One region of the Promicromonospora sp. Marseille-Q5078 genome, then DNA from elsewhere that is predicted to be linked to it. Evidence: riboswitches for the same ligand, from Rfam matches in the RefSeq annotation. Region 1 holds a riboswitch; the other holds the start of a gene.

Evidence for each region. A riboswitch is a leader RNA that binds a small molecule or an ion and turns the genes downstream of it on or off. The one in region 1 is predicted to bind S-adenosylmethionine.
Region 2: it holds a riboswitch for S-adenosylmethionine, as region 1 does, so the genes downstream of both, ACQFYA_RS00915 (methylenetetrahydrofolate reductase) here and ACQFYA_RS03285 (aminotransferase class V-fold PLP-dependent enzyme) in region 1, are expected to answer to the same signal.

What each region holds. Positions count from the first base shown of each region.
Region 1 covers NZ_JBNPQG010000001.1:701,496-716,202, forward strand. The annotation lists gene ACQFYA_RS03270 (O-succinylhomoserine sulfhydrylase) at 1-425, opposite strand, end outside; gene ACQFYA_RS03275 (rhodanese-like domain-containing protein) at 479-952, opposite strand; gene ACQFYA_RS03280 (hypothetical protein) at 1,225-1,401, shown strand; SAM riboswitch class IV at 1,765-1,881, shown strand; gene ACQFYA_RS03285 (aminotransferase class V-fold PLP-dependent enzyme) at 1,916-3,355, shown strand; gene ACQFYA_RS03290 (CsbD family protein) at 3,441-3,614, opposite strand; gene ACQFYA_RS03295 (amidase) at 3,713-5,188, opposite strand; gene ACQFYA_RS03300 (LacI family DNA-binding transcriptional regulator) at 5,335-6,426, shown strand; gene ACQFYA_RS03305 (ABC transporter substrate-binding protein) at 6,524-7,816, shown strand; gene ACQFYA_RS03310 (carbohydrate ABC transporter permease) at 7,876-8,808, shown strand; gene ACQFYA_RS03315 (carbohydrate ABC transporter permease) at 8,805-9,725, shown strand; gene ACQFYA_RS03320 (hydroxyacid dehydrogenase) at 9,722-10,726, shown strand; gene ACQFYA_RS03325 (NHL repeat-containing protein) at 10,784-12,808, shown strand; gene ACQFYA_RS03330 (GNAT family N-acetyltransferase) at 12,910-13,497, shown strand; gene ACQFYA_RS03335 (peptide MFS transporter) at 13,630-14,707, shown strand, end outside.
Region 2 covers NZ_JBNPQG010000001.1:192,305-207,011, reverse strand. The annotation lists gene ACQFYA_RS00935 (hypothetical protein) at 1-258, shown strand, start outside; gene ACQFYA_RS00930 (hypothetical protein) at 321-707, shown strand; gene ACQFYA_RS00925 (YxzC family protein) at 740-997, shown strand; gene ACQFYA_RS00920 (NADP-dependent oxidoreductase) at 1,287-2,186, shown strand; SAM riboswitch class I at 2,267-2,373, shown strand; gene ACQFYA_RS00915 (methylenetetrahydrofolate reductase) at 2,379-3,401, shown strand; gene metE (5-methyltetrahydropteroyltriglutamate--homocysteine S-methyltransferase) at 3,427-5,823, shown strand; gene ACQFYA_RS00905 (FBP domain-containing protein) at 6,124-6,627, shown strand; gene ACQFYA_RS00900 (SRPBCC domain-containing protein) at 6,650-7,126, opposite strand; gene ACQFYA_RS00895 (ArsR/SmtB family transcription factor) at 7,143-7,487, shown strand; gene ACQFYA_RS00890 (GOLPH3/VPS74 family protein) at 7,499-8,203, opposite strand; gene ACQFYA_RS00885 (aldehyde dehydrogenase (NADP(+))) at 8,215-9,720, opposite strand; gene ACQFYA_RS00880 (proline racemase family protein) at 9,729-10,730, opposite strand; gene ACQFYA_RS00875 (dihydrodipicolinate synthase family protein) at 10,792-11,709, opposite strand; gene ACQFYA_RS00870 (FAD/NAD(P)-dependent oxidoreductase) at 11,798-13,243, opposite strand; gene ACQFYA_RS00865 ((2Fe-2S)-binding protein) at 13,240-13,551, opposite strand; gene ACQFYA_RS00860 (NAD(P)/FAD-dependent oxidoreductase) at 13,548-14,707, opposite strand, start outside.

The sequences.
Region 1 (14,707 bases):
CCGTCCACGTAGTCGACCTGCACGCCCCACTTGGCGAGGATCTCCTCGTAGATGACGTTCGTGGAGCCGAACAGGGCGCGCGCGCTGACGATGCGCGAGCCGCTGGACACCAGGGCCGCGAGCGTCGTGAAGACGGCCGACATGCCGGACGCCGTCGCGTAGCAGGCCTCGGCGCCCTCGAGCAGGCGCAGGCGCTCCTCGAACGTGTGCACCGTCGGGTTGCCGTACCGCGAGTACACGAAGCGCGACAGGTCGCCGGAGAACGAGGCCTCGGCGTCGGCGGCGGTGTCGTAGACGTAGCCCTGTGTGAGGAACAGCGCCTCCGAGGTCTCCTGGAAGTCCGTGCGCCGGTGGCCGCCGCGCACGGCGAGCGTCGCGGGGCGCGCGGTCGCGGGCAGCGGGCCCCGGCCCGACCCGCCGTGCACGACGTCGTCGGCGGCCGGCCCGGTGGGGATGTCCTGGTTCGGGTGCGCGCCGCTCACGCGCGGGACTCCGTGGTCACGCCCTCGGCGGAGTACTCGCCCCAGGGGAGCCCGCGGACCTTCCAGCCCTCGCGGTCGCGGGCGCCGTCGAAGCCGGGGCCACCCTCGAAGCCTTCGAGCACGTTGTACGCCGGGCCGAGGCCGGACGACGTGGCGAGGCGGGCCGCGCCGATCGACCGCTGGCCGGAGCGGCACAGGAAGACGATCGGACGCTCGGCGGTCACGCCCGCGGCGGCGAGCTCGGCGAGGAAGCCGGCGTTCGGGCGCCCGCCCGCCTTGACCCACTCGACGAAGACGGGGCGCTTGCCTGCCTGCGCGGTGTCGGGCACGCCGACGGCACGCCACTCGCCCTCGGTGCGCACGTCCACGAGGACGGACTCGGGGTCGCCAGCCAGCAGGTCCCAGGCCTGCTGCGGCGTGAGGTCCCCGGCGTAGCCCTCGGCGGGGCGGGGTTCGATCTGGGTGCTCATCGCAGTCCTCCCATCGGTCGTGGCGGTAGCACCCTCGTCCGTGCCGCGCCGCCGCCACGAGGGCGGCGACCGGCCCGCGGGTTGCTGCGGCGTCGACGTGCCACGTCACTCGGCCGCTCGGGATGGTCGTGGCGATCGTACGCCCGCCGTCCGCGTGCTGGTCACCCCGTCTCGCGCAGCGAACGAGGGCGTCCTCCCGGGCGGCCACCCGCGGCCGAGGGTAAAGTCTCCGCCAAGTAATCGGCACGGGTTCACGACGACGGAGGTCGACCATGGCGCTTCTCGACACCCTCAGGCGCTGGTTCCGGCGGGAGCGCCAGGAGCCGCTGGAGCGCCCCCGCGACCTGCCGCCGCCCCGTGAGGGCGGACGCCCCCACGAGGCCCCGTACGCCCAGGGCGCGGACAACGCGCTCGGCTGGCGCGACGGCGGCGGGGCCAGCGGCTTCTGACCTCGGCGGGCCCGTCGTCTGTTCGCACCTCGTCCGGTCGCCGAGGAGTGCGAGCGGCGCACCGGCCGCGGATCATGGGGAGCGAACCTCGACGGTCGGGAGGTCGCCATGTCGTTCTTCACGAGGATCCGAGGATGGTTCCGACGGCGCCGCGACCGGAGGCCGCAGGAGCCGCACCGGTACCTGCCGCCCGAGGAGCGTCCCATCGACCCGCGCTACCACCCTGGGCAGTACCCGCTGCAATGACCGCAGGAACGGTCGGGCGCTCCGTGCGAGCGCCCTTCGGGGGCGCGCCGTCCCACATGTCAAGAGGGCGCGGCTCGCCGCTTGACACCGCCGGACCTCCTCCGGACGATGGTCACAGGTCAAGAGCGCCAGCGACAAGCCCCGGCTCGCTGGCCGGCAACCCTCCTCTCGCGGCGGGGTGCCCCGGGTGACGACCTGGCCCCGCGCCGTCCGGCGCGCGGGCAAGCGCGGGGAGGCACCTCCCCGGCACGACCGAGGAGGACCACGCATGACCACGCTCACCACCGCGCCCGCCCCGGCGCCTCTCGCCGCCCCGGTGCACGACGTCGCGCCCGTGCTGCCCGTCGTCGGCGGCGACACGCTCGTACCACTGGTCGACGGCCGCCAGGTGCCGTACGCCAACCTCGACGTCGCGGCCTCGGCCCCCGCCCTGCAGGCCGTGGCCGACCGCGTCACGCGCGTGCTGCCGCTGTACGCCAGCGTGCACCGCGGCGCCGGCTACCTCTCGCAGGTCTCGACCGCCCTGTACGAGACGGCCCGCCGCACCATCGGGTCGTTCGTCGGGGCCCGGGACGACGACCTGACGATCGTCACCCGGAACACCACCGACTCGCTCAACCTGCTCGCGGGCTGCGTGCCCGCCGACCCGGTGACGGGCGAGCCGGGCCGCGTGCTCGTGCTCGACATCGAGCACCACGCCAACCTGCTGCCCTGGCAGCGCGTCACCGACGCGACGGTGGTGACGGGCGGCCCGTCCGTCTCCGCGACGCTGGCGGAGATCGAGGGCGAGCTGGCCGCCGGGGTCGCCCACGGCCGCCCCTACGCGCTCCTCGCACTGACCGGCGCGTCCAACGTCACGGGCGAGGCGCTGCCCGTGGCGGACGTCGTCGCCGCGGCGCACGGCGCGGGCGCGCGGGTCGTGCTCGACGGCGCGCAGCTGGTGCCGCACCGCCGCTTCTCCCTGGCCGAGACCGGCGTCGACTACGTCGCGTTCTCCGGCCACAAGACGTACGCGCCGTTCGGCGCCGGCGCGCTGGTCGGCCGCCGCGACTGGCTCGACGTCGGCACGCCGTACCTCGCGGGCGGCGGCGCCGTGCGCCGCGTGCGCACGACGCGCACCGAGTGGCACGAGGGGCCGGCGCGGCACGAGGCCGGGTCGCCCAACGTCATCGGCGCGGTGGCGCTCGCGGCCGCGTGCGACGAGCTCGCCGCCCTCGACCCGCAGGTCGCCGGCGAGCACGAGGACGCGCTGCGGCGCCGGCTCGTGGACGGCCTCGGCGCGCTGGACCGGGTGGAGGTCGTGCACGTCTGGGACGACGCCGTCGACCCGGTGGGCGTCGTGACCTTCACCGTCTCCGGCTACGACCCGGGCCTGGTCGCCGCGTACCTGTCGGCCGAGCACGGGATCGGCGTGCGCGACGGGCGGTTCTGCGCGCACCCGCTGCTCGGGCGCCTCGGGTTCGACGCCGGCGCCGTGCGCGCGTCGGTGGGCCTCGGCACCGCGGGCGAGGAGGTCGAGCGGCTCGTCGCCGCCGTCCGGTCGCTGGTCGACGAGGGGCCGCAGGCGCGCTACGACGTGGTGGACGGCCTGTGGGTCGTCGTCGACGACCCGCGCCCGGTGCCCGCCGGCTCGGGGCTGGAGGGCCTGCTCGCCACGGCCGCGCTGGGCGCCGACGAGGCCTTCGGCTGCCTGCCCGACGACCTCTGACGCCGCGGCCCTCGCGGCCCGGACACAGGCCCGGACAAGACGACGGGGCGCCACCGTGCGGTGGCGCCCCGTCGTCGTGAGCGGGTTACTTCTTGAATGCGTCCTTGGCGTCGTCCCCCGCCTGCTTGAGGTTCGCGCTGGCCTGCTGGGCCTTGCCCTCGGCCTCTTTCTTCTCGTCGTCGGTGAGCTTGCCCGTAGCCTCTTTGACCTTGCCCTCGCCCTCTTCCGCGAGGTGCTTGGCCTTGTCTCCCAGTCCCATCGGGGCTCCTTCCGTCGTCGAACGACCTCGAGAACCGACGGTAGGCGCCGGGGCGCGGTCTCGCACCTGGGCGTCCCGGCCGGCGGGCCTGCGCCCGCTCACCAGACCGGCGGGTGCCGGTCCGCCCAGCGCAGCCGGTCCTCGAGCTGCGCGGCGAGCGCGAGCAGCGTCGCCTCCCCGCCGGGGCGGCCGATCAGCTGGACCCCCATGGGGAGGCCGTCGTCGGTCGGTCGGGTCGGCACCGTGATCGCGGGCAGACCGGCCACGTTGAGCATCGACGTCCACGGCGTGTACTGGCACTGCTGCTCGAAGTTGCGCTCCGGGTCCTCGGGGTCGAACCAGCCGAGCGGCCTCGGCGTCATCGCCAGGGCCGGGGTCACGACGGCGTCGAACCGCGACACCTGCGCCACGAGCCGGCGCTCGAACCCGGTGAGCGCCCGCAGGGCCTGCGCGAGCTCGCGCGCGGGCACCTGCCGGCCACGGCCGATCAACCAGCGGGTGAGCGGCTCGAGCCGGTCGAGGCGTGCGGGGTCGTCGAGGGGCACCGCCGACGCGCCGGCCATCCACAGGGTGCGGAACGCGGGGCCGTAGGCCGGGTCCGGCTCGAGGGCGAGGTCCTCGAGCTCGTGCCCGAGCCCGGCGAGCTCGCGGACCCCGGCGTCGAGGGCGGCGCGTGCGGCGTCGGACGTCGTGATCGCGTAGAAGTCGTCCCACGCGGAGTCGGTCGTGACGGCCACCCGGAACCGGCCCCGCACGTCCTCGCCGCCGCTGCCGGCCACCTCCCCGCGACGGGCCGCGGCCAGGTAGTCCCCGGCGCGGTTTGACGGCGCGCGCAGCGTCAGGGGGTGCGCCACCCGGCCGTCGGGCGTCCATGTGAGCATGCCCTCGAGCAGCAGCGCGGTGTCCTCGGTCGTGCGCGCGAGCGGGCCGTTCACCACCAGCCCGCCCAGGGACTCCTGTCCCGAGCCCGCCGGGACGAGGCCCCGGCTGGGCTTGAGTCCCACCACCCCGCAGGCGGCCGCCGGGATGCGCACCGACCCGCCGCCGTCCGACCCGGGCGCGCACGGCAGCAGGCCGGCCGCGACGGCCACGGCCGCGCCGCCGCTCGACCCGCCGGCGCCCAGCCCCGGGTCCCACGGGTTGCGCGCGACGGGCCCCGCGAGCGGCTCGGTGTACGCGGGGAAGCCGAGCTCGGGAGCCGTCGTGCGGCCGAGGCTCACAACGCCGGCCGCGTCGAGCACCTCGACGATCTCGTCGCTCACGGGCGGCACGACGGCGTCGTCCCCGGCGAAGGCGCGCGAGCCGAGGCCGGCCGGCACGCCCGCCCGCATCCACAGGTCCTTGTCGGCGCCGGGGAGCCCCCACAGGGGCGCCCGGCCCTGCGCGCCGTCGCGCTCGAGGCCCGCCGCACGCTCGCGGGCGGCCTCCGGGGTGACCGAGACGAACGCACCCAGCGCCGGGTTGGCGCGCTCGATGCGGGCCAGGAAGTGCTCGGCCACCTCGGTGGGGGTGAGCTCGCCCGACCGCAGGAGGTCGCGGAGGCGGACGGCGGTCAGCTCGTGCAGGGCGTCCATGCTCCGCACGGTACCCACCTCCGCCGGTGACCGTGGCACGCCGGCGGCCTCGCTGCGGGCGCGGTGGGCCGCGGACGCCCTACCGCGCGCTGTGGTTGACTGTGCGATATTCGGAAACGCACAGAACCACACATGCGGAGGTCGTCATGGTCGCTGCCGCCCGGCACGACGCCATCCTGCGGGAGCTCGAGCTGCGGGGCTCGCTCCGGATCGCCGCGCTGTCGCCGCGGCTGCGCGTGTCCGAGATGACCCTGCGGCGCGACCTGGCCGAGCTGGAGTCCCGCGGCCTGCTCGTGCGGGTGCACGGCGGGGCGGTCTCGAGCGCCGTGGCCCGGCAGCAGGAGCGGGCGACCGACCGGGCCGGCCGCCGGCAGGAGCGTCCGGTCGCCACGATCGGCATGATCGCGCCCTCGGCGAGCTACTACTACCCGCAGGTGATCCGGGGGGCGAGCGACGCGGCCCGGGAGCTGAACTGCCGGCTCGTCCTCGGCACGACGAACTACTCCGAGCGCGAGGAGCTGCGCCAGGCCGAGCGCATGATCGCCGGCGGGGTCGACGCGCTCATGATCACGCCGCGCGGCAGCCTGGTGGAGGGCTCGGACCTGCATGCGCTGCTGACCGGGGCGACGATCCCGGTCGTGGTCGTCGAGCGGGGCGTCGACGAGCGTGGCGCGGGACGGCTCGAGTGGGTGCGCAGCGACCACGCCTACGGCGCCGAGCTCGCGGTCCGCCACCTCGCCGGGCTCGGGCACCGTCGCATCGCCCTCGCCGCGCGCGAGACGCCGACCACCGAGCCGCTCGGCGAGGGGTACGAGAGCACGATGACGCGCCTGGGCCTGCAGGAGCACGCGCTCCAGCGGGTGCTGCCCGCGCCGGGGGTCGGCGAGGACGTGACGATCGAGGAGATCGAGCGGTTCCTCGACGTCTGCGTGGAGCGGGAGGTGACCGCGGCGCTGGTGCTGGGCGACGTGGACTCGATGGCGCTCGCGGACCTCGCGACGGAGCGCGGCATCCGGATCCCGGAGGACTTCGCGCTCGTCGCCTACGACGACGAGTTCTCGGCCCTCGCGGCCGTGCCGCTCACCGCGGTGGCCCCGCCCAAGCACGACCTCGGGTATGCCGCGCTGCGCCTGTGCGTCGACCATCTCCGGCAGGCGGAGCGGGCCAGCCGTGCAGTCGTGCGGATGATGCTGCTGCCGACCCTCGTCGAGCGGGAGTCCACCCGAACTGCCCCGTAGATGTGCGGTGATGTTCGAATGTCTCCTTCTGCTTGTGTGGTGAGGCCCGGCTCGGGTTCAGTGGCGACAGCTCGCTTCACGTTCAAAGGAGAATCCCATGAGCCTGCGTCGCGCTCCGCTCACCGCGGCCGCCTTCCTCGCCGCCGGCGCCCTGCTGGCCGGCTGCACGTCCGGCTCCGCGGCCACGCCCGCGGCCTCCGAGCCCACCGGTGAGGTCACCTTCTGGTCGTCGCTGAGCGGCATGGCCGACGTCGCCGCCGCGTTCAACGAGAGCCAGGACGACATCACCGTCGACTTCGAGGAGATCCCGAACGGAGCCAACGGCGGCTACACCAAGCTCTCCGCGGCGATCGACTCGGGGACCGGCCCCGACGTAGTCGGCGTCGAGTACTACCGGCTCCCCGGCTTCGCCGCCTCCGGTCAGGTCGTCCCCGTCGACGACCTGGTCCCCGCGGCGACGCTGGACGAGTACTCCGACCAGGTGCGCGGCCTCGTCACCTTCGGCGACGAGACCTACGGCATGCCCTACGACGCGCCGCCGCTGGTCATGTGGTACCGCCAGGACGTCCTCGACGCCGCGGGCGTCGACGTCCCGACGACGTGGGACGAGTTCGAGGCCGCGGCGCGTGCCGTGCGCAAGGCGGACCCCGACGCCTACCTCACGAGCTTCTTCACGAACGAGCCCCCGCTCGCGCCGCTGGCGTGGCAGGCGGGCGCGAGCTGGTTCGGCGTGGACGGCGACCACTGGAAGGTCTCGATCGACGACGAGGCCAGCACGAAGGTCGCCGACTACTGGCAGAAGCTCGTCGACGAGGACCTCGTCAAGGAGCAGGTCGGGTTCAGCGACGAGTGGAACGCGGACCTCAACGAGGGCGTCGTGAACGGCTGGGTGGGCGGCTCCTGGAGCGCGTCGGGCCTGATGACCCGCACCGAGGCTGCGGGGCAGAAGGGCAAGTGGGTCGCGGCGGTGCCGCCGTCCTGGGACGGGAAGCCGTCCGGCGCCCTCAGCGGCGGCACGAGCTTCGCCGTCACGAAGAACTCCGAGAACCCGGCCGCGGCCGCGGCGTTCCTCGAGTTCCTCACCACCGACCCGGCCGCCGTCGAGGCGCGCGGCGACGTCGGCACGGCCTACCTCGCCTACCCCGGCCTGAACGAGGTCGCCGAGAAGGTGGCGCCCACGGGCTACTTCGGGAACGACATCTATCAGGTCTTCGACGAGGCGTCCGCGCAGGTCGCGCCCGGCTGGGCCTGGGGCCCGGACTACGACATCACCAACACGGCGCTGGTCGACGCGGTGACCGGCGCGCCGACGCTCGGGGCCGCGCTCGAGAAGACGCAGGGCGCGACCGTCGACGGGCTCGAGCAGCTCGGGCTCGACGTCACCGAGTAGGCCGGCCGGTGCCGGCGCGGCGCGGCCGCGCCGGCACCCACTCATCGAAAGGCACCACCATGACCGTGCGCGTCGACGACCCGCCGCAGCGCCTGCGACGCCGGCCGACCCGGGGCACCGGGGGCCGCACCGCCGCACTCTTCCTGACCCCGTTCTTCCTGGTCTTCCTCGTGGCCATGATCGCGCCCGTGATCTACGCGATCGGCCTGAGCCTGTTCGCCGAGCGGCGCAGCGGGCTCGGGTTCGGCGGCGCCGAGAAGGTCTTCGTCGGGCTCGGCAACTACGCCGACGTCCTCGCGAGCGAGACGTTCGTCGCCGGCTTCGGGCGGCTCGCGCTCTACTGCGTGCTCTACGTCCCGACGCTGCTGTGCGTCGCCCTCGCGCTCGCGCTCCTGCTCGACGCGGCCGTGGCGAAGGCGCGACGGCTGTTCCAGGTCCTGCTGTTCCTGCCGCACGCCGTCCCGGGCGTCATCGCGGCCCTGATCTGGGCCTACCTCTACACGCCCGGCGTGAGCCCGATCGTCTCCGCGCTCGCGTCCGGAGGGATCCAGGTCGACTTCCTGTCGGTGCACATGGTGCTGCCGTCGATGGTGAACGTCGCCGTGTGGGAGTGGGCGGGCTACAACGTCATCATCCTGTTCACGGCCCTGCAGGCCGTGCCGCGCGAGGTGCTCGAGGCGGCGCGTGTCGACGGGGCCGGGGAGATCCGCGCCGCCCTCGCGATCAAGGCGCCCCTCATCGGGCCCGCGCTCGGGGTCGCGCTGCTGTTCACGATCATCGGGTCCCTGCAGCTCTTCACCGAGCCCAAGATCCTCTCCACCGCGACGACCGCGGTCACGAGCACCTGGGTCCCGAACATGTGGGCCTACGACGCGGCGTTCAACCGCAACAACCTTCCCCAGGCGGCGGCCGCGTCGATCATCCTCGCGCTCCTCGCCGGCGCCCTGTCCTGGGTGGTCAGCCACCTCACCTCGAAGGGAAGCACGCGATGAGTGCGACCGTCGCGGCGCCGCCGCGCATCCACGCCGACCCCGCCGTCGCCCGGCCGTCCGGCCGCCACCAGGTCCGCCGGCCGCGGCGCCGCGTCGGTGCGACCCTCGGCACGAACGGGATCCTGGTCGTGGGCGCGGCCTACATGGTGCTGCCGCTGCTCTGGCTCGTCTTCGCCACCACCAAGGACGCGTCGACGCTCTACGGCGCGAGCGTCTTCACCCCCGGCGGGTCGTTCGTCGCGAACCTCCAGCGGCTGCTCGCCGAGGACGGCGGGATCTTCCTCCGCTGGCTCGGCAACAGCATCGTGTACGCGGGCGCGGGCGCCCTGGTGGCCGCCTTCATCTCCCTCCTGGCGGGGTACGCCTTCGACAAGCTCGCGTTCCGCGGCAAGGGCTTCCTCTACAGCACGGTGCTGGTCGGGGTGCTCATCCCGAACACCGCCACCGTGATCCCGCTCTATCTGCTCGCCGCGTCGGTCGGCCTGACGAACACGATGTGGGCGGTGCTGATCCCCGCGTTCTGCAACCCGTTCAGCGTGTACCTGGCGCGCGTGTTCAGCTCCGGCTACCTGCCGGACGCGGTGCTCGAGGCCGCGCGGGTCGACGGCGCGGGGCCCGTGCGCAGCTTCCTGAGCGTCGGGCTGCCGATGCTCGTGCCGGGGTTCGTGACGATCGCGCTGTTCCAGTTCGTCGCGATCTGGAACAACTTCATGCTGCCGCTGATCATGCTGCAGGACCGCAGCCTCTTCCCGACGAGCGTGGGCATCTTCCTCTGGCAGAGCCAGGTGCAGCAGAACCCGGAGTACTCGCCGCTCGTGATCGCCGGGTCGTTCCTGTCGATCGTGCCGCTGGTGGTCGCCTTCGTGCTGCTGCAGCGCTTCTGGCGGGCCGGCCTGGCGGCGGGGAGCGTCAAGTGAGCGCGCGGGTCGCGGTCGCGTTCGCGATGGCCCCCGAGGCGCGCGAGCGGGTCTTCCCCCCGGCGCGGACCGCGCAGTTCGAGGAGGTCGCCGACGTCCGCGGGTTCCTCACCGAGCTCGAGTCCCCCGAGGCGCGCCGGGTGCTGGCCGACGTGGAGGTGCTCGTCACGGGCTGGGGCGCCCCGTTCGTCGACGCGGCCGTGCTCGACGCCGCGCCCCGGATGCGGGCCGTGCTGCACGCCGCCGGCACCGTGAAGCCCTACGTCGCGGACGAGGTGCTGCGCCGGGGCGTCCGGGTCAGCTCCGCGGCCGAGGCGAACGCCGTGCCGGTCGCCGAGTACACGGTCGCGATGATCGTCCTCGCCAACAAGAAGGTGCTGCCGATCGCTGCCCGCTACCAGGCGTCCCGGCGGGAGTTCGACGTCGAGCGGGCCTTCCCGGGCCTGGGGAACTTCGGCCAGCGGGTCGGCATCGTGGGCGCGTCGAAGATCGGGCGCAAGGTCGTCGAGCTGCTGCGGCCGTACGAGCTCGAGGTCGTCGCCTACGACCCCTACCTGACGGACGCGGACGCGGCCGCGCTCGGCGTCGCGCGGCTCGGGCTCGACGAGCTGCTGTCCACGTCGGACGTCGTCTCGGTGCACGCCCCGTCCCTGCCCTCGACGCGGCACCTGATCGACGCGCGGGGCATCGGGCTGATGCGTGCCGGGTCCACCCTCGTGAACACCGCGCGCGGCGAGATCGTGGAACAGGAGGCACTGACGGCGAGGGTCGTGGCCGGGGACCTGTTCGCGATCCTCGACGTCACCACCCCGTGGGTGCTCGACCACGACCACCCCTTGTACGCCCACGACCACGCGCTGCTGACCCCGCACATCGCCGGGTCGCTCGGCGTCGAGCTCGGGCGGCTCGCGGCCGTCGTCCTCGAGGAGCTGCAGCGCCTCGTGCACGGGCGCCCGCTCGTGCACGAGATCCAGGCCGACCAGATGGCGATCACGGCCTGACCCTCGGACCCGTCGTCCGGGGGCCCGCATCATCCGCTGACGAACGAAGGAGTTCAGATGACCACGCACCCCACGCCCTCCCGACGGGTGGTCCTCCAGGCCGGCGGCGTCGGCGTCCTGGCCGCGGTCGCGACGGCCGTCGCGGGGAGCCCCGCCGGCGCGCTCGGGCTCTCCGCGGCGCGCCCCGCCGGGCCGACGGTCGTCGACCTCGGCCCCGCCGTGGAGCAGTTCGCGCTGATGAGCGCCGAGCTGGTCGGCGACACGGTGTACATCGGCACGCGCAACGTCGAGCCGGCGGGGGTGGTCGCGTTCCACGTGCCGACGCGCACCGTGACGGCGACGACGACGGTGGCGACCGGGTACGCCATCCAGGCGCTGGCCGGGGACCCGACGGGGCGGTACCTGTACTTCGGGATGCTCAAGAAGACCGACGGCCCCGAGGCGAATCTCTACCGCTGGGACCTGACGGCACCCGACGGCCCCGCGGAGGAGCTCGGCCGGATCGGCGACCGCGACGTGCGGGCCGTGGCGGTGGCTCCCGACGGCACCGTGTTCGCCGTCGGCGGCGGGAGCCCCACCCCGCCGGAGCTGTGGCAGTACGACCCCGCGACGCGCGAGGTGACCTCCCTCGGCGTCCCCGACGCGGCCTCCACGCTCGCGCGGGCGGTCGCCGCGACCGACGAGACCGTCTACGTCGGTGCCGGCACCACCTTCGGCGGTGGCGGCGGCACGAGCCGCGCGTCTCTCGTGGCGTACGACCGTGTGTCCGGGACGTTCGGCCAGATCGCGCCCGACGAGCTGACCGTCGACCCGAGCATCCGCGACCTGGCCGTCGTCGGCGACCGGCTCGTCGCCTCGACCGCCGCGTCGACCGCCAGCTCGAAGGTCGCGCTGATCGACCTGTCGGACCCGGCGTCGGCCACGGTCACGACCTCGATCGGGAAGACGGCGAAGAACTTCGCGGCCGACGGCGACGTCCTCTACTTCGCCAACGAGACCGGCATCCTCGTCCGCGCGGCGGACGGCGCGATCGAGCAGCTCGACCTCGGCACCCTGGAGCTCGGGGAGATCTGGGGCGTGGACCTGCGGGACGGCAGGCTCCACGTCACGTCGGCCTTCGGCTTCGTGGCGGAGATCGACCTGGCGACCCGGGAGTGGACGGCGACCGACCTCGCGGAGGCCGGCGCGCCGGTCTCCGCGCAGACGTGCATGGGCATCGCCGCCGGCGCGGGCTACGTGTACGTCGGCGGCAACGGCGTGATCGCCCGGCACTCCGTCGCGACCGGCGAGGTCGTGAACTTCCGCGTGCCGGGGGAGGCGAAGGACGCCGACGTCGTCGACGGCGTGCTGTACACGGGCCAGTACAACTCCCAGGGGATCTGGTCCTACGACCCCCGCGGCGGCGACGGCCCGGCGCAGGTCGCCACCTTCTCGTCGGAGCAGAACCGCCCGCTCGACACGGCGTGGGACGACGTCAACCGGCTGCTGCTGGTCGGCGTGCAGTCGGACACCGAGGGCGGCGGGTCGCTCTGGACGTACGACCCTCGCACGGGCGGGTCGTCGATCGTGACGAACCCGATCGACGACATCCAGCTGGTGCGGGCTGTGGCGACCGCGGACGGCGTCGCCTACCTCGGCGGCGACAACGCCCAGAAGACGGGCCCGCGCGGCACCGTCGTCGCGTGGGACCCGGTGGCGGGTATCGAGCACTGGCGGGTCGAGACGGGGCAGCCCAAGGGCATCGCCGCCCTGGCCGTGCAGGGCCGCCACCTGTATGCGCTCACCATCGGCGGCACGCTCGTCGTCGTGGACCGCGCCCGGCGCACGGTGGTCCACACGGCGAGCCACAAGCCGCTCGTCCCGGGGTTCGCGGCGATGGTCGCCAACCGGGGCGTCGTGTACGCCGTCTCCGACACCACCCTGTTCCGGTTCGACCCGCGGTCGTTCGCGGCGACGGTCGTGATGGCGGAGACCGCCGGCGGCTGGTACAGCGGGTCGCACCTCAACGTGGACGAGGACGGCCGGATCTACACCCTGCGCGGCCGGAACCTGGTGCGGGTCGACGACCACCCGCGTCGCTGACGGCACGCACGTCCGCCGCCGTCGGCCGCGCCGACCATGCACTTCTGCCCGGAATGCGGCGCGAGAACGAGCGCAGGTGCATGGTCGGCGAGGATGGGCGCGTGACCCACGACCTCGTCCTCGCCGGCCACGGCGTGCGCCTGGAGCCCCTCGGCCCGCAGCACGCCGCGGCGCTGTTCCCCCTCGTCGACGCCGACCTGTGGTTCGGCATGACCTCGCCCGCCCCCGCCTCGGTCGCCGACCTCGAGGGGTGGATCGACGCCGGCGTCGCCACGCCCGGCACGATGGCGTTCGCCGTCGTGGGCGACGACGGCACGGGCGGCGAGGGAACCGTGCGCGGGTCCACCCGCTTCTACGACCTGGCGCGCGGGCCCGGCCGGGTGGAGATCGGCACGACCTTCTACGGGCGCGACTGGTGGGGCGGCACCACCAACCCGGCGTGCAAGCTGCTCCTGCTGCGGCACGCGTTCGAGGAGTGGGGGCTGCGCCGCGTCGCGCTGCGCGCCGACTCCCGGAACGCCCGGTCGTGCGCGGCCATCCAGCGGCTCGGGGCGACGCCCGAGGGCGTGCTGCGCAAGCACCGCGTCGCCGCCGACGGGACGGTGGGTGACACCGCGTACTTCTCGATCGTCGACGACGAGTGGCCGGGCGTGCGCGACGGTCTGGAGCGCCGGCTCGCGGCGGACTGATGGCTCGACGGGTCCCGCGGGCCGGGCGGTGAGACCCTGGCTGGAGGACGACAGGTAGGTCGACGCCCGGCCAGGGCCGGGCGCGGCGTGGCGGCTCGCCGCCACGACCTGTCCTCGAGCACTGGAGAGCCTGTGACCACCGAGGACGCCGCCGCCGTCGGACCGACACCGGAGCGCGAGCAGCACGACGACCGGTCGTTCTTCGGCCACCCGCGCGGCCTGGCCACGCTGTTCAGCCTCGAGGTCTGGGAGCGGTTCTCGTTCCTCGGGATGCAGGCCATCCTCGTCCTGTACTTCACCGCGTCGGTCGCCGACGACGGGCTCGCGATGGAGCCCGGCAACGCGGCATCGATCGCGGCCGGCTACGGCACGATGGTCTACCTGGTGTCCGTGGGCGGCGGCTGGATCGCGGACCGCGTGCTCGGCTCCTACCGGAGCGTGCTGTGGGGCGGCATCCTCATCGCCGCGGGCCACTACACGATGGCGATCCCGGTGGAGGTCTCCACCTGGGTCGGCCTGGTGCTCATCAGCCTCGGCACGGGTCTGCTCAAGCCCAACGTGTCGACGCTCGTCGGCAAGCTCTACTCGACGGACGACGAGCGGCGCGACGCCGGGTTCGCGCTCTACTACATGGGCATCAACGTGGGCGCCTTCTTCGGGCCGCTCGTCACCGGGTGGCTGGGCGCGGAGGTCGGCTGGCACTGGGGCTTCTCCGCCGCCGCGATCGGCATGACGGCGGGGCTGATCCAGTACGTCGTGGGCCGGCGCGGCATCCCGGGCTACGGCCGCGGGGCGGAGGCGGCGCTGCCGCCCGACGCCGCGCGCCGCACGCGCTGGATCCTCGGCGGCTCGGCGGCCGCCGTGGTCGTGATCCTCGTCGTGCTCGCCCTCGTGGGGCGGCTCAGCGTCGACGGCGTCGTCGACGCCCTCACCGTGATCGCGATGGTCGCGCCGATCGTCTACTTCACCGTGATGTTCCGCAGCCCGCGCGTGACGGGGGAGGAGCGTGGCCGGCTGCGCCCGTTCCTCGTGCTGTGGATCGCGTCGGTCGCGTTCAACTTCGTGCTGTTCCAGGCGTACTCGGTGCTCATCCTGCTGGCCGAGGACCACGTGGACCGCACGATCTTCGGCTGGGACGTGCCCTCCTCCTGGTTCAGCTCCTACCTCGGCGCGGCCGAGGTGCTGGTCGCCCCGCTCGTCGCCGCGCTGT
Region 2 (14,707 bases), 510 kb from region 1:
ACGGTCCTCGAGCTCGAGGACGCGGTGGCCGACTCACACCACGGCCTGCAGATCTCGTGGGACGAGCTCGTCGAGCTGGTTCGCCAGGCGGAGGACGTTCACGACCTCGTGGCGACCGGTCACCGAACACCCGTCGAGGCCACGATCGATCCAGCTCCCGGGGTCTATCCCGGATGCGTTGCTGTCGTCGAGATCTTCGACAGCAGCACATACCGTGTCGGGTGGGACGCCGAAGCGGCAGCCGGCATCGAGGGCTGAGGTCACACGGCTGCGCCACGTCGCCACCCCGACGAGGTCATCGACTTCTTGAGGAGCAACCCGTGAAGGGCGCATTCATCGTGTCCACCGACGACGACCTGTACGCGCAGGTCGAGCGCGCCTTGGTCGAACGGGGCGGACGGGCGACGGCGGATCGAGTCGTGCAGGTCGCTGACGACGACGGTGTGCTGTTCACCGTGTTCGGGGACCTCGAGGACGGGTTCGTCGACGATCTCGCTGCCGGTGCCGACGAGACGCGGGGTGAGTTCACCGACGTCCCCGAGCTGTCGCCGTCCGCCACGTGCTGGGCGGAGTGCAGCTCCGCAGAGGCCTTCGTCACGTGGCTCACGGTCGTCGCCGACGCCCGTGCCGGGGCGACCTGGGTGCTGGACGGCGACGGGGTGCTCTGGACCTCCCCGGCCCTCGACCCCGCCGGGCTCCGCCTCTGACGCCGCAGGAACTTCACGGGAGCGTTCTGAGCATGGAATCCACTGACCGATCCACCGTCGACTCCACGCTGAGCGCGCTGGCCAACGGCTCGCTCGCCCCGGACCAGGCGGCCGACTGGGCCATGACCACCCTGCGCGAGACGGACGACGACGAGGACGTCGACGACGCCGTGATGGATGCCCTCGACAGGCTCTCCGGTGCGGACCTTCTGTCGGGTCCCGGGACGTATCTGCACGGGACGGCGGACTTCCGGACCTGGCTCAGCGAGTTCCGCGCCGCGGCGTCCTGACCTGCGCACGCTCGTCTCGGACGCCATCCCTCCTGGTACCTGCGCTCACGACCTCGTGGCGACCGGTCACCGCAAACCCGCCGAGGCCACGATCGATCCAGCTCCTGGGGTCTACCCGGATGCGTTGCTGTCGTCGAGATCTTCGACAGCAGCACCTACCGTGTCGGGTGGGACGCCGAGGCGGCACCCGGCGTCGAGGGCTGAGGTCACACGGCTGAGCCACGTCGCCACCATGGACGACGCGATCGCCCGAGGCGGTCACGTCGACATCCCACCCGAGGAGGATGACGTGCTCGCGATCGTGTTCGAGACGTTCGGCGGCCCGGAGGTGCTGCACCCGGCCGAGGTGCCCGCGCCCGAACCAGGTCCGCGGCAGGTGCGCGTCCGCGTGGAGGCGGCCGCCGTCAACGGTTGGGACACGACGCTCCGCGCGGCGCCTGTCCCGGGCATGCGCCCGCCCGCGTTCCCGGTCGTGCCGGGGCTGGAGGTCGCGGGGGTCGTCGACGCGCTCGGCGCGGAGGTGACGGGCGTGGCGCCGGGCGACCGCGTGGTGGGCTTCACCGGCCACGGGTACGCCGAGCTCGCGCTCACCACCGTCTTCGCCCGCGTCCCGGAGGGCCTGGCCTCGACCGACGCCGTCACGCTCCCCGTCGCGGCGGAGGCCGCGCAGCGCGCGCTGCGCCGGCTCGGCGTCGCCGCGGGAGACACGCTGCTCGTGCACGGGGCGTCGGGGTCGGTCGGCGAGCTGGCGACCCAGCTCGCGGTGCGCCGCGGCGCGCGGGTGATCGGGACGGCCTCGGCGCGGAACCAGGACCGGGTCGCCGCGCTCGGCGCGACCCCCACGACGTATGGCGCGGGCCTGGTCGAGCGCGTGCGCGCGCTGGCCCCCGACGGGGTGGACGCCGTCCTCGACACCACCGGCGCGGGCGTGCTGCCCGACTCGATCGCGCTGCGCGGCGGCACCGACCGGATCCTCACCATCGCGGACGACGACGCGGACGAGCTCGGCGTGGAGTTCAGCTCGCGGTCCGAGCGGGACGCCGGCGAGCTCGCCGACGCGGTCGCGGCGATGGCCCGCGGCGACCTCACGACCACCGTCGCCGCGGTGTTCCCGCTGGCCGACGCACCGCGCGCGCATGCCCTCGTCGAGACGGGACACCCCGGCGGCAAGGTTGTCCTGGTGCCCTGAGCAGGGCGTTCGCCCCGGGCGTGTCTCAGCAGGCGGTCGCATCCTCGCCCGCATGGCGGATGGTGCGTACGATCGAGGTCCAGCCATCCAGAGCGGCCGAGAGTCCTGGCTCGTCGACGCCGCAGCAACCCGTTCTCCGACGGAAGCCTCCCGAGGACGAAGGTGCTCACGCCAGGATCGATGGAGTGACGCATGGTCGCAGAGGCATCTCTTCCGCCCACCCCGGCGCAGCCGGCACGCCCGACGGTCTCGTTCGAGCTGATGCCGCCGCGCCGGCCCGACGCCGCGCCCAAGTTCTGGGAGACGGCGCGCCGCCTGGTCGCGACGCACCCGGACTTCGTGTCCGTCACGTACGGCGCCGGCGGGGGTGACCGGGCGACCGCACGCCAGGTCGTGGCCGGGCTGCTCGAGGGCACGCCCGTCCTGCCGGTGGCCCACCTGACCTGCGTGGGCGCGTCCCGCGAGGACGTGTCCGCCGTCATCGACGACTTCCTCACCGCCGGCACGCGGGCCTTCCTCGCGCTGCGCGGCGACCCGCCCAAGGACCAGCCGGACTGGCGGCCCGCCGCGGACGGCGTCGAGTCGTCGATCGAGCTCGTGCACCTGCTGCGCGAGGTCGAGGCGCGACGCTGCGCGCACGACGCGAGCACCGCCCTGCGCGGGGCCGCGCGCCCGATGACGATCGCCGTCGCGACGTTCGTCGACGGCAACGTGCAGGCGGGCACCACCCGGTCGCAGGAGGTCCGGCGCCTCCTGGAGAAGCAGCAGGCGGGGGCGAGCTTCGCCATCACGCAGCTGTTCTACGAGGCCGACTCCTACACCGACTTCGTCACCGAGGCCCGCGCGGCCGGGGTGACGATCCCGATCCTCGCCGGGCAGCTGCCCACGACCGAGCCGCGCCGGCTCCGTCGCGTCGAGGAGCTCACCGGCGTCCGCGCGCCCCGGCACCTGCTGGACGCGCTCGACGCCCTGCCGGACCCGGAGGCCCAGCACGCCTACGGGACGGCGCGCGCCGTGGAGCTCGCCCAGCGCGTGCTCGACGCGGGCGCCCCCGGCATCCACGTGTACACGTTCAACAAGTACCGTCCCGCTCTGGACCTGCTCGAGGGTGTCCACCTCGGCGGACCGGTGTCGTCCGACCAGCCGTCGGACCGCACGGACCTGGCCAGAAGGCCGTGGGTACCGAGCATCCCGACCCAGGCTCCCGCTGTCTGACCGGAGCCCGACCTCTGGAGTGCTCATGTCCACCACCCCCACCCCCGCGTTCCGCGGCGGCACGATCCTCGGCTACCCGCGCATCGGCCGGCGCCGCGAGCTCAAGAAGGCCGTCGAGTCGTTCTGGGCCGGGCGCACCGACGCCGTCGACCTCGAGGTCACGGCCGGCGCGCTGCGCCGGGAGACCGCCCGCCGCCTCACGTCCCTGGGCCTGGACCCCGACGACGGGTCCGTGCCCGGCGCGTTCTCCTACTACGACCAGGTGCTCGACGTCGTCGCGCTGCTGGGCGCCGTCCCGGAGCGGTTCCGCGACCTGCTCGACGACGAGGACGGCTCGCTCGAGCTCGACGGCTACTTCACCGTGGCCCGCGGCCGCGGCGAGGACGCGCCGCTCGAGATGACCAAGTGGTTCGACACGAACTACCACTACCTGGTCCCCGAGATCAGCGAGACGACGCCGGTCTCGTTCGCCGACCATCGCGTCGTGCGCGAGTACGCCGAGGCCAAGGAGGCCGGCGTCACGACGCGCCCCGTGCTCGTCGGCCCGGTGACGTTCCTCGCGCTGTCGAAGGCGGCCTCCGAGGCGGGCGACGGCTTCCGGCCGCTCGACCGGCTCGACGACGTCGTCGCCGCGTACGCCGACCTGCTGCGCGCGCTGGCCGCCGTCGGCGCGCCGTGGGTGCAGCTCGACGAGCCCGCCCTCGTGTCCGACTCGGTCGACGTCCCCGTCGAGGTGCTGGACGCGGCGGTCGAGCGGGCCTACCGCGCCCTCGCGACCGAGCTCGCGGTCGGCACGGACGACGTCGAGGGCGAGCGCCCGCGCCTCCTCGTCACCGCGCCGTACGGCGACCTGCGCGCCGGCTCCACCGACCGGCTCGCCCTGCTCGCGGGCACCGACGTCGACGCGATCGCGATCGACCTGGTCAAGGGCGCGGCACCCGTCGGCCCGGTGCCGGGCCTGGAGAGCACGACCCTCGTCGCGGGCGTCGTGGACGGCCACGGCGTGTGGCGCGCCGACCTCGCGGCGCGGCTCGACGCGCTCGACGGCCTCGCCGCGTCGGGCGCGGGGTCGCTCGCCGTCGGGACGTCGACGTCGCTGCTGCACGTGCCGCACGACGTCGAGGACGAGACCTGGGAGGGCGCGGCCGCCGAGCGCGCCGGCCGCACGCCCGGCCTGCGCCGCTGGCTCGCGTTCGCCGACCAGAAGGTGCGCGAGGTCGCGACCCTCGCCCGCGGGCTGGCCGACGGCCGCGACGCCGTGGCGGCCGAGCTGGCCGAGGCCTCCGACGCGCTGGCGGACCGTGCGGCGGCGCCGGGCGTCGTCGTGCCGACGGTGCGCGAGCGCCTCGCCGGCCTCGACGACGCGGACTTCTCCCGCGGTGCCCACGACGAGCGCGTCACCGCCCAGCGGGCGCGGCTCGCCCTGCCCCCGCTGCCGACCACGACGATCGGCTCGTTCCCGCAGACCCCGGAGATCCGCACGGCGCGCGCCGCGTGGGCGAAGGGCGAGCTGGACGACGCCGCGTACACGACGGCGATGCGGGCCGAGGTGGAGCGGGTCGTGCGCCTCCAGGAGGACCTCGGCCTCGACGTCCTCGTGCACGGCGAGCCGGAGCGCAACGACATGGTCCAGTACTTCGCGGAGCTGCTCGACGGCTTCGCGACCACCGACCTGGGCTGGGTGCAGTCGTACGGGTCGCGGTGCGTGCGCCCGCCGATCCTGTGGGGCGACGTCAGCCGCCCGGAGGCGATGACGGTGCCGTGGGCGGCGTACGCCCAGTCGCTCACCCCGGCGCCGGTGAAGGGCATGCTCACCGGACCGGTGACGATCCTCGCGTGGTCGTTCGTGCGCGACGACCAGCCCCTCGCCGACACCGCGAACCAGGTGGCCCTCGCCCTGCGGGACGAGGTGGCCGACCTCGAGGCCGCCGGGATCGCCGTCGTGCAGGTGGACGAGCCCGCGCTGCGCGAGCTGCTCCCGCTGCGCCGCGCCGACCAGGAGGCGTACCTGCGCTGGTCGGTCGGGTCGTTCCGGCTGGCCACGGCCGGCGCGGCCCCGGCCACGCAGGTGCACACGCACCTGTGCTACTCGGAGTTCGGCGAGGTCGTCGGCGCCATCGACGGCCTCGACGCCGACGTGACGTCGCTCGAGGCCGCCCGCTCGCGCATGGAGATCGTGCCCGAGCTGTCCGACGCCGGGTACTCCCGCGGCATCGGGCCGGGCGTCTACGACATCCACTCCCCCCGCGTGCCCTCCGCCGAGGAGGTCACCGAGCTGCTGCAGCTCGCGGTGAAGTCGATCGACCCGGCGCTGGTGTGGGTCAACCCCGACTGCGGGCTCAAGACCCGCCGCTACGCGGAGGTCGAGCCGGCGCTGGCGCACCTGGTCGCCGCCGCCCGCGAGGTGCGCGCCACCCTCTGACCGGCGCCGTCGCCCGGGTGACGAATTTCTCGTCGACCCGGGCGACGGTCCCGTGCCACCATGGACGGGCCGGTCGTGCCCCGGAGGCACGAGCGGACCAAGACCTTTCAGGTGAGTTCACGAGCGAGGAGCGAGCGATGCCGGGCGTCGCAGGGAGCGGGGTGGGCCACCAGGCCTGCTCGGGCAGTCGCGCCTGCCCCGTCGTCGTCCCCCGCTGATCCGTTCAGGCTGATCGGTTCAGCAGCAGGGCGACGCGGGGCTTCACCCTGCCCACCGTCACGCTGACCGAAAGCCGTCCTCATGAACCCCCTCACCGAGCAGCAGCTCCACGCCTCCCTCGTCAACGCGACCCGCAGCGAGCGGCAGCGGATGATCGTCCCCGACCTCGCCGAGCTCGACTGGGACCGCCTCGACTACCTGGGCTGGCGCGACCGCAAGCAGCCGCTGTCCGCCTACGTCGTCACCTGGATCGACGACGAGCCCGTCGGCGTCCTCCTGCGTGCCGCCGAGCGCACCGGCCCGCGCCGCGCCGCCATGTGCGCGTGGTGCGAGGACGTCGTCGAGACCCGCGACGTGCAGCTCTTCGTCGCGAAGCGCGGCGGCGCCGCCGGCCGCAAGGGCGACACCGTCGGCACGCTGGTCTGCAGCGACTTCCGGTGCTCGCGCAACGCGCGGCGCCGCCCCACCCTCGCCGAGGCGGGGCGGGACGACCCGGAGGTCCGCGCCGCCATCGTCGAGCGGCGCGTGGACAGCCTGCGCGAGCGCACCCGCCGGTTCCTCGACGAGGTGCGCCGCACCGCCTGACCCGTCCCGACGACGCGCAGCCCTACCGGTAGAACCCCTCGCGCAGGTTGATGCCGTGCTCGACCCACGCCTTGAGGGCGGCGAGCATGCCCGTCCAGCCCTCGCAGTTGCCGAAGGCGTTCTTCGCGCCGCCGGGCGTGACGGCCCACGACGACTCGGTGATGGTGACGAGCGTGCGGGCGTCGTCGTCGACGGGCTCGAACTCGAACGTGGTGGTGGTCGTGGCGGAGCCGTCCGCGGCGTCCGCGCCCTCCCAGCGGATGACGATGCGGCGGGGCGGGTCGGCCTCGACGACGGTCACCGGGAACCGGCCGGGAAAGTCGGCGAAGTCCCAGGACACGTCGGCCCCGGGCTCGAGGCGCCCGCGGGCGCCGCCGGTCGTGAAGTAGCGGGAGAGCTGTGCGGGGTCGGCGACGGCCTCGTAGACGTCGCGGCACGGGCGCGAGACGCGTCCCGACACCGTGAAGGAGAGCTCGGAGAGTGCCTGCTTCTCGTTCATGTTGTATTTTTATCACATGAACTCGGAGGCGACCAGGGACACGGACGACGCGGCGCCCGAGGACGACCTCGTGTTCAAGGCGCTGGCCGCGCCGGTGCGCCGGCGCATGCTCGACGCGCTCAAGGAGTCCCCCCGCACCACCGGCGAGCTGTGCGCGCTGTTCCCCGGGCTTGACCGCACCACCGTGCTGCAGCACCTGCGGGTGCTCGAGCGCGCGGAGCTCGTCACCGGCCGCAAGGTCGGGCGGGAGCGGCACCTCGCGCTCGCCCCGCTGCCGATCAAGCGCCTCCACGACCGGTGGATCGGCGACTACGCCCGCGCCGCCGTCGACCTGCTGGGGCGGCTCGACGACGAGGCGTGACCGGCGCCCGGTCAGGTGGCCGCCGGCAGCAGGAGCGCCGCGGAGCTCACGACCGCCACGACGGCGGCGGCGACCGCACCCACCGCCTCGCGGGTCGGGGCCCCCTCCCACCACGTGGCCGCCAGCTCGCGCATGCGGCCCTCGGCCTCGCGCCGACGGTCGCGCGGGACCCGAGGCTGCAGCCAGGCGGCCCCCTCCGCGAGGGTGACCAGCGCGGCGGTGCGGTCCGACGGCGGTGCGCCGTCGAGGAGCACCCCGTGGACGCGACGGCGCAGCGCGGCCACGGCCGGGCCCCCCACCGTGCGCCACCGCGTGCTGCGCAGCAGCCCCCACACCGCCCGGTCCTCGCGCCGCAGCAGGCCCCGGGCCACCAGCCCGTCCAGCAGCGGCCGCTCGACCCGTCGCGCCAGCAGGTCGACCAGCTCCACGGGGCGCCGGGGCGCCGCGCCGGCGAGGTCGAGGACGCGGTCCAGCTCGACCCGCCCGGTCGGGGACCGGTCCAGCACGACGACGGTCCCGTCGGCGGCGGGCGCCGCGCCGCCCGGGGGCAGCGTGACGCGCCCGGCAAGCACCAGCTCGGCCAGCAGCGCGCCGGCGAGTCGGTAGGGGGCGTCGTCGAACAGGGACGGCGCGGAGCGCAGGTCGTCGTGGGCCAGCAGCAGGAGCTCTTCGGCGATGAGCACGGGTCGGTCCTCCCGGGTCGAGCGGCTGGTCACGGCCTCGCTGCCTACCAGTGCGCAGACTCTCCCACACCCGACCGCGCCTGCGGCACCCCCCACGGGTTACCGTCCTGCAACGGCGCGGGCAGCGCGTCCTGCGGGGCGTCCTGGAACGTGATGCCGCGCAGGAACCGGCCGATCGCGGCGGTGCCGACCGACGTCCCGTCGCTGGTCGTGGCGGGCCACGGCCCCCCGTGCTGCATCGCCGGGGTGACGGCGACGCCGGTCGGCCAGCCGTCCACGAGCACCCGGCCCGCGTGCCGGCCCAGGGCGCCCAGCAGGCCCGCCAGCTCGGCCGTCTCCTCGGCGCTGCGGTGCACGGTCGCGGTGAGCTCGCCGCGGAACAGCTCGCCGACGACGGCGCCGAGGTCGGTGCCCTCCGGGTACGTGACGAGCACGGCGAACGGCCCGAAGACCTCCTCGAGCAGCGGGTCGCGGTGCGCGCGCAGGGTCGCCAGGTCCGTGGCGACCAGCGTCGGCGTGGCGCGCGCGGTGCCGCCGTCGTCGGTCGTGACGGCGCCCGCGGCCAGGACGGTCACGCCGTCGGTGCCGAGGACGGCCGAGCGGCGCTCCGCGTAGCCGGCGGCGACGCGCGGGTTGAGCAGCGGGTGCTCGGGGACGCCGGCGGCCGCCTCGGCCACGACGTCGTCCAGCCCGTGGCCCTCGGGCACCAGCAGGAAGCCGGGCTTGGTGCACAGCTGGCCGGCCGAGCCGCTCACCGACCCGACCCAGCCGCGCGCGATGTCGTCCCCGCGCTCGGCGAGGGCGGCGGGGGTGACCAGCACGGGGTTGAGCGACCCGAGCTCGCCGTAGAACGGGATCGGGTCGGGGCGCGCGGCGGCGGCGTCGGCGAGCAGGCGTCCCACCCGCGTCGACCCCGTGAACGCGGCCGCCCGGACCGCGGGGTGCTCCAGGAGGGCGCGGCCCGCCTCGTCGCCCTCGACCAGGGCGAACGTGCCCTCGGGCAGCCCGGCACCGGTCAGAGCGCCGGCCACGAGGGCCGCGACCCGCCGCGACAGGCCGAGGTGGCCCGGGTGCGCCTTGACGATCACCGGGCATCCGGCGGCGAGGGCCGCCACGGTGTCGCCGCCCGCGACGGAGAACGCGAACGGGAAGTTGCTCGCCGCGAAGTTGAGCACCGGGCCGACGGGCCACAGCGTGCGGCGCAGGTCGGGGCGGGGCCCGAGCACGAAGTCCGGGTCGGCGGCGTCGAGCCGCACGTCGAGGTAGCCGCCGTCCTCGATCGTGCGCGCGAACAGGCGGAGCTGCACGCGGGTGCGCTTCAGCTCGCCGCGGAGGCGGGCGTCGGCCAGGTGCGTCTCGGCCGCGGCGAGCTCCACGAGCTCGTCGGCGTGCGCGCCGAGGGTGTCGGCGACGGCGCGCAGCGCGGCGGCCCGGGTCGCGGGCGGCAGCGCCGCGAGGCGGGGCGCGGCCGCCCGCGCGGCGCGCGCGACCGCCTCGAGGTCGGCCGGTCCCGCGGCGCGGTCGGTGGGCGTGGTGTCGGTGGTGGTCATGCGGTCCCTCAGAACTCGAAGCCGGTGGGGAACGGGTCGCTCGGGTCGAGCAGGTAGGTGCCCAGGCCGGTGACCCAGGCACGGCCCGTGACGGTGGGCAGCACGGCGGGGATCCCGGCGACGTCGGTCTCCCCGACGATCCGGCCCACGAAGCGCGACCCGATGAAGGACTCGTTGACGAAGTCCGTGTCGAGGCCCAGCTCGCCGCGCTGCCACAGCTCTGCCATCCGGGCGGACGTGCCGGTGCCGCAGGGCGACCGGTCGAACCAGCCCGGGTGGATGGCCATCGCGTGCCGGGAGTGCTCCGCGGTGGAGCCCGGGGCGATGAACTCCACGTGGTGGCAGTGGTCCACGCCCGCGATGGCGGGGTGCGACGGCGGCGCGGTGGCGTTGATCGCGTCCATGATCGCGAGCCCCGCGGCGAGGATGTCCTGCTGCCGGGCGCGGTCGAACGGCAGCTTCACGTCGTCGAGGTCGACGAGCGCGTAGAAGTTGCCGCCGAACGCGAGCGAGTACGGCACGGTGCCGAGCCCGGGCACGTCGACCGTGTCGTCGAGCCGCACCACGAAGCTCGGGACGTTCTCGATCGTCACGGACTCGGCGTGCCCGTCGCGCACCTCGACCTGGGCGACGACCACCCCGGCCGGGGTGTCCAGCCGGATGGTGGTCGTCGGCTCGGTCACGGCGACCATGCCCGTCTCCACCAGCACCGTCGCGACGCCGATCGTGCCGTGCCCGCACATCGGCAGGCAGCCGGAGACCTCGATGTACACGACGCCCCAGTCGCAGTCGTCGCGCGTGGAGGGCTGCAGGATGGCGCCGCTCATCGCGGCGTGCCCCCGCGGTTCGTTCACGAGCAGCTTCCGCACGTCGTCGAGGTGCTCGATGAAGTACAGCCGCTTGTCGTTCATCGTGGCGCCGGGGATGACCCCCACGCCGGACGTGACGACCCGGGTGGGCATGCCCTCGGTGTGCGAGTCGACGGCGGTGAAGGTCCGGGACGATCGCATGGTCGGCCTCCTCGGTGGGGCTCGGTGGGACGGGCTCGGTGGCGGACGGACGTGTTGTACCTCAGCGGTTGGCGATGTACGCGAGGGCCTTCTCGGTGTCGCGGCGCACGGTGGCCTCCTGCTCGGCGGAGAGCGGGCCGCGCGGCGGGCGGGTCTCGATGCCGAACGGGCGCCCCGCGATCTGCGTGGACAGCTTGATGGCCTGGACGAACTCGGTGCGCGAGTCCCAGCGGAACATGGCCACCACGTTCTCGTACAGGTCCCGCGCCTCGGCGATCTTGCCGGCCCGCGTGAGGTCGTACAGCTCGACGGCGACCTCGGGGATCGCGTTCGGGTACCCGGCGAACCAGCCGGTGGCGCCCATGACGAGGGACTCGAAGAGCAGGTCGTCGGCGCCGGCGATCACGTCGATGTCCGTGGCCTCGCGCAGCTCGGTGATGCGCCGCACGTCGCCGGAGAACTCCTTGACCGCCACGACGTTCTCGAGCTGCGCGAGCTCGGCGACGATGTCCGGCGTGAGGTCGACCTTGGTGTCGAACGGGTTGTTGTAGGCCATGATCGGCAGGCCCACCTCGTTGACACGGGTGTAGTGCTCGACGACCTCGCGCCGGTTGGCGCGGTAGATCGTGGGCGGCAGCAGGAGCACGGCGTCGGCGCCGTCCTCGGCGGCGAGCTCGGCCCAGTGCTGGGCCTGGTGCCAGCCCACGCCGTGCACGCCCGCGATCACGATGCCGCGGCCGGCGACGGCCTCGACGGCGGTCTGCACGACCTTGCGGCGCTCGTCGTCGGTGAGTGACGAGTACTCGCCGAGCGAGCCGTTCGGCCCGACGCCGCGGCAGCCCGCGTTCATCAGGTGGTCCACGTGGGCGGCGTAGCCCTCGTAGTCCACGGCGAGGCCGGCGGGCGCGGCCGCGTCGGCGACGAAGGGGAGCGTCGTGGCGACGACGACGCCGCCCAGGTCGACGGTCTGGGAACTCATGAGGTGTCCTCTCGGTTCGCGCGTCACGGGCTCGGGACGCGAGGGGTCGGTGTCCGGTGGTGGTCGGGTCAGTTCGGGTCAGGTCGGGTCAGGTCGGGTCGTCCGGCAGCGCGGCGAGGTCGCCGAGGCGGACCGGCACGACGAGGGGTCTCCGGTCGGGGACGGCGGGCGCCGCCTCGGGGCCGGTGCCGGTGCTGGTGGAGGCGGGCGCGGCCGCGCCGACGAGCTCCGCGACCGTGCGGCCGCAGACCCGTGCCTGGCACGGCCCGAGGCCGGCGCGGCTGGTGAGCCGCACGGAACGCAGGTCGGTCGAGCCCGTCGCGCACGCGGCGGCGCGCAGCGTCCCGGCGTCGACCTCCTCGCAGCGGCAGACGAGGGTGTCGTCGCGCAGCCAGGAGGTCCAGCCCCCGCGGATGCCGTGCGCGGCCTCGAGCCGGCGCGTGAAGTCGGCGGACCGGGCGCGGCGGCGCACCGCCCGGGCGAGGCCCGCGTCGCCGGGCGGGCCGGCCGCCGCGCGGTGCCCGGCCACCCAGCCCTCGGCCAGCGCGGCCTCCGCCCCGCCGATGCCCGTGAGCTCGCCCGCGGCCCAGACGCCCGGGACGCTGCTGCGCTGCTCGTCGTCGACGACGACGAACCGGTCGGGCGAGATCGCGCAGCCGGCGGCGACCGCGAGCTCGAGCCGCGGCGTGAAGCCGTGGGAGACGGCCACGGCGTCGGCCGCGATCGTGCGCTCGGTGCCCGGCAGCGGCGACCAGCGCGCGTCGACCCGCGCGACGGTCACCTCCTCGACCCGGCCGTCCCCGCGGGCGGCGACCACCGCCTCGCCGAGGCGGTAGGCGACGCGGTGCCGCGCGAGCGTCCCCGCGTACCCGCCGAGCTCGCCCAGCTTGTGCGTGGCGCCGAGCAGCCCGGCCGGTCGGGAACCCCAGCCCCGGGCCAGCGCCGCCGGGGTCGCGGCCTCGTGCACGGACAGCACGCGCGCGCCGGTGTGCAGCAGCGACGTCGCGACGGGCAGCAGGAACGGGCCCGCCCCCGCCACGACGACGCGGTCGCCCACGGCCACGCGCTCGCCCTTCGCGAGCGCCTGGGCCGCGCCGGCCGTCGTGACACCGGGCAGCTGCCAGCCGGGGAACGGCAGCGTGCGGTCGTGCGCGCCCGTGGCCAGCACCAGCGCGTCGGGCGTGAGGGTCAGGTGCTCGCGGCCGCCGGCGTCCGCGGGCCCGAGCAGCACGCGCAGCCGGACGCCGTCGTCGAGCCGCTCGAGCGCCCACACCTGGGCCGAGGTCAGCACCGTGACCCGCGGGTGCCCGACGACGACGTCGCGCAGCGCGGTGAACGTGCCCCAGCCGTGGTGGTACCGGTGCTCGTCGGCGGCCGTGCTGCCGCGCGGGAGCGCGCGGTGCCGCCAGAACTGGCCGCCCACCTGGTCCGACGCGTCGAGCAGGGTCACCTCGGCACCGGCGCGCGCCGCGGCGCGGGCGGCGGACAGGCCCGTGGGCCCCGCCCCGACGACGACCACCGTGCGGGGGCTCACGAGACCGCCCCGGCGTCCGACGCCGCGGCCGGCAGCGGGTCGTGCTGCGTCTGGACCACGTCCCCGTCGGCCGCGCGGCGGAGGCAGGCCCGCACGTCGCGGGCGCCGTTGACGGTGACGAGGCAGTCGAAGCACACGCCGATGCCGCAGAACACGCCGCGCGGCGCGGAGCCGGCGCTGGTCGTGCGCCACGAGCGCCGGCGGGCGGCCAGCAGCATCCCCGCGATCGTCTGGCCCTCCGTGCCGGCGAACGGCTCGCCGTCGAGGGTGATGGTCAGCGGGCGCGAGCCGGCGCCGTGCGCGGTCATGGGGCCTCCCCGGTGGTGTCGGACGGCATGGGCTCGGACAGGTCGGCGGCGCCGGCGTCGAGCACCGCCGGCCGGTCGACGCGGAACGGCACGGGATCCACCGCCGCCTCCGCGCCGGTGAACAGGTCGGCGAGGAGCTCGCCGCTCACGGGTCCCAGACCGATGCCGGCGCCCTCGTGCCCGGACGCGACCCAGAGGCCGGGCGTCCGGGGGTCGGGGCCGACGATCGGCAGGTGGTCGGGGACGTACGGGCGGAAGCCCAGGTAGCTGCGCATGACGCTCGCGTCGGCGAGGAACGGGAACAGGCGGATCGCGCGGGCGGCCATCTCGCGCAGCACGACCGCGCGCAGCCGTTCGTCGAAGCCGACCTGCTCGCGGCTGGACCCGATCAGCACCGTGCCGGCGGCGGTCGACTCGACGACGCTCGACGTCTGCAGCGCCGCGTCCCCCGACTGGGTGGCGCCCACGTAGTCGCCGTCGTAGACCTTGTGCCGTACGACGTGCGGCATCCGGGTGGTCACCAGGACCATCCCACGGCGCGGGCGCACGGGCAGCGCGACGCCGAGCCGGGTGGCGACGACACCCGACCACGGACCCGCGGCGAGCACCACGGCCCCGGCGGGGACGTCGCCGTCCGAGGTGCGCACCCCGACGAGCCGCTCGCCGTCGCGCAGCGCGCCCACGACCTCGACGCCGGTGCGCACCCGCGCCCCCGCGCGCCGGGCGGAGGCGAGCAGCGCCTCCGCGGCGGCGACCGGCTGCACCTGCGCGTCCTCCGGGTACCAGACGGCGGCGGTGAGGCCCGGGTTCAGCGCGGGCTCGAGCTCGAGCGCCTGCGCGACGTCGACCTCCCGCGCGTCCACCCCGGCGCCGCGCTGCCGGGCGGCGAAGTCCCGCAGCGGCCCCGCGCCCTCGGGCGTGGTCGCCGCGACGAGGCCGCCCTTGGGGTCGTACTCGAGGTCGGGGAACCGGGGGCCGAGCTCGTCGGCGAGCTCCGCGACGAGCGACGGCCAGCGCCGGGCCGCGTGCTGCGCGAGCACGAGCTCGGGGCCGGGCTCCTTGTCCGAGACGAGCAGGTTGCCCTCGCCGTGGGCGGTCGTGCCGGACGCGGCTCCCCGCCGGTCGAGCACCGTCACCGCGAGCCCCCGGCGAGCGA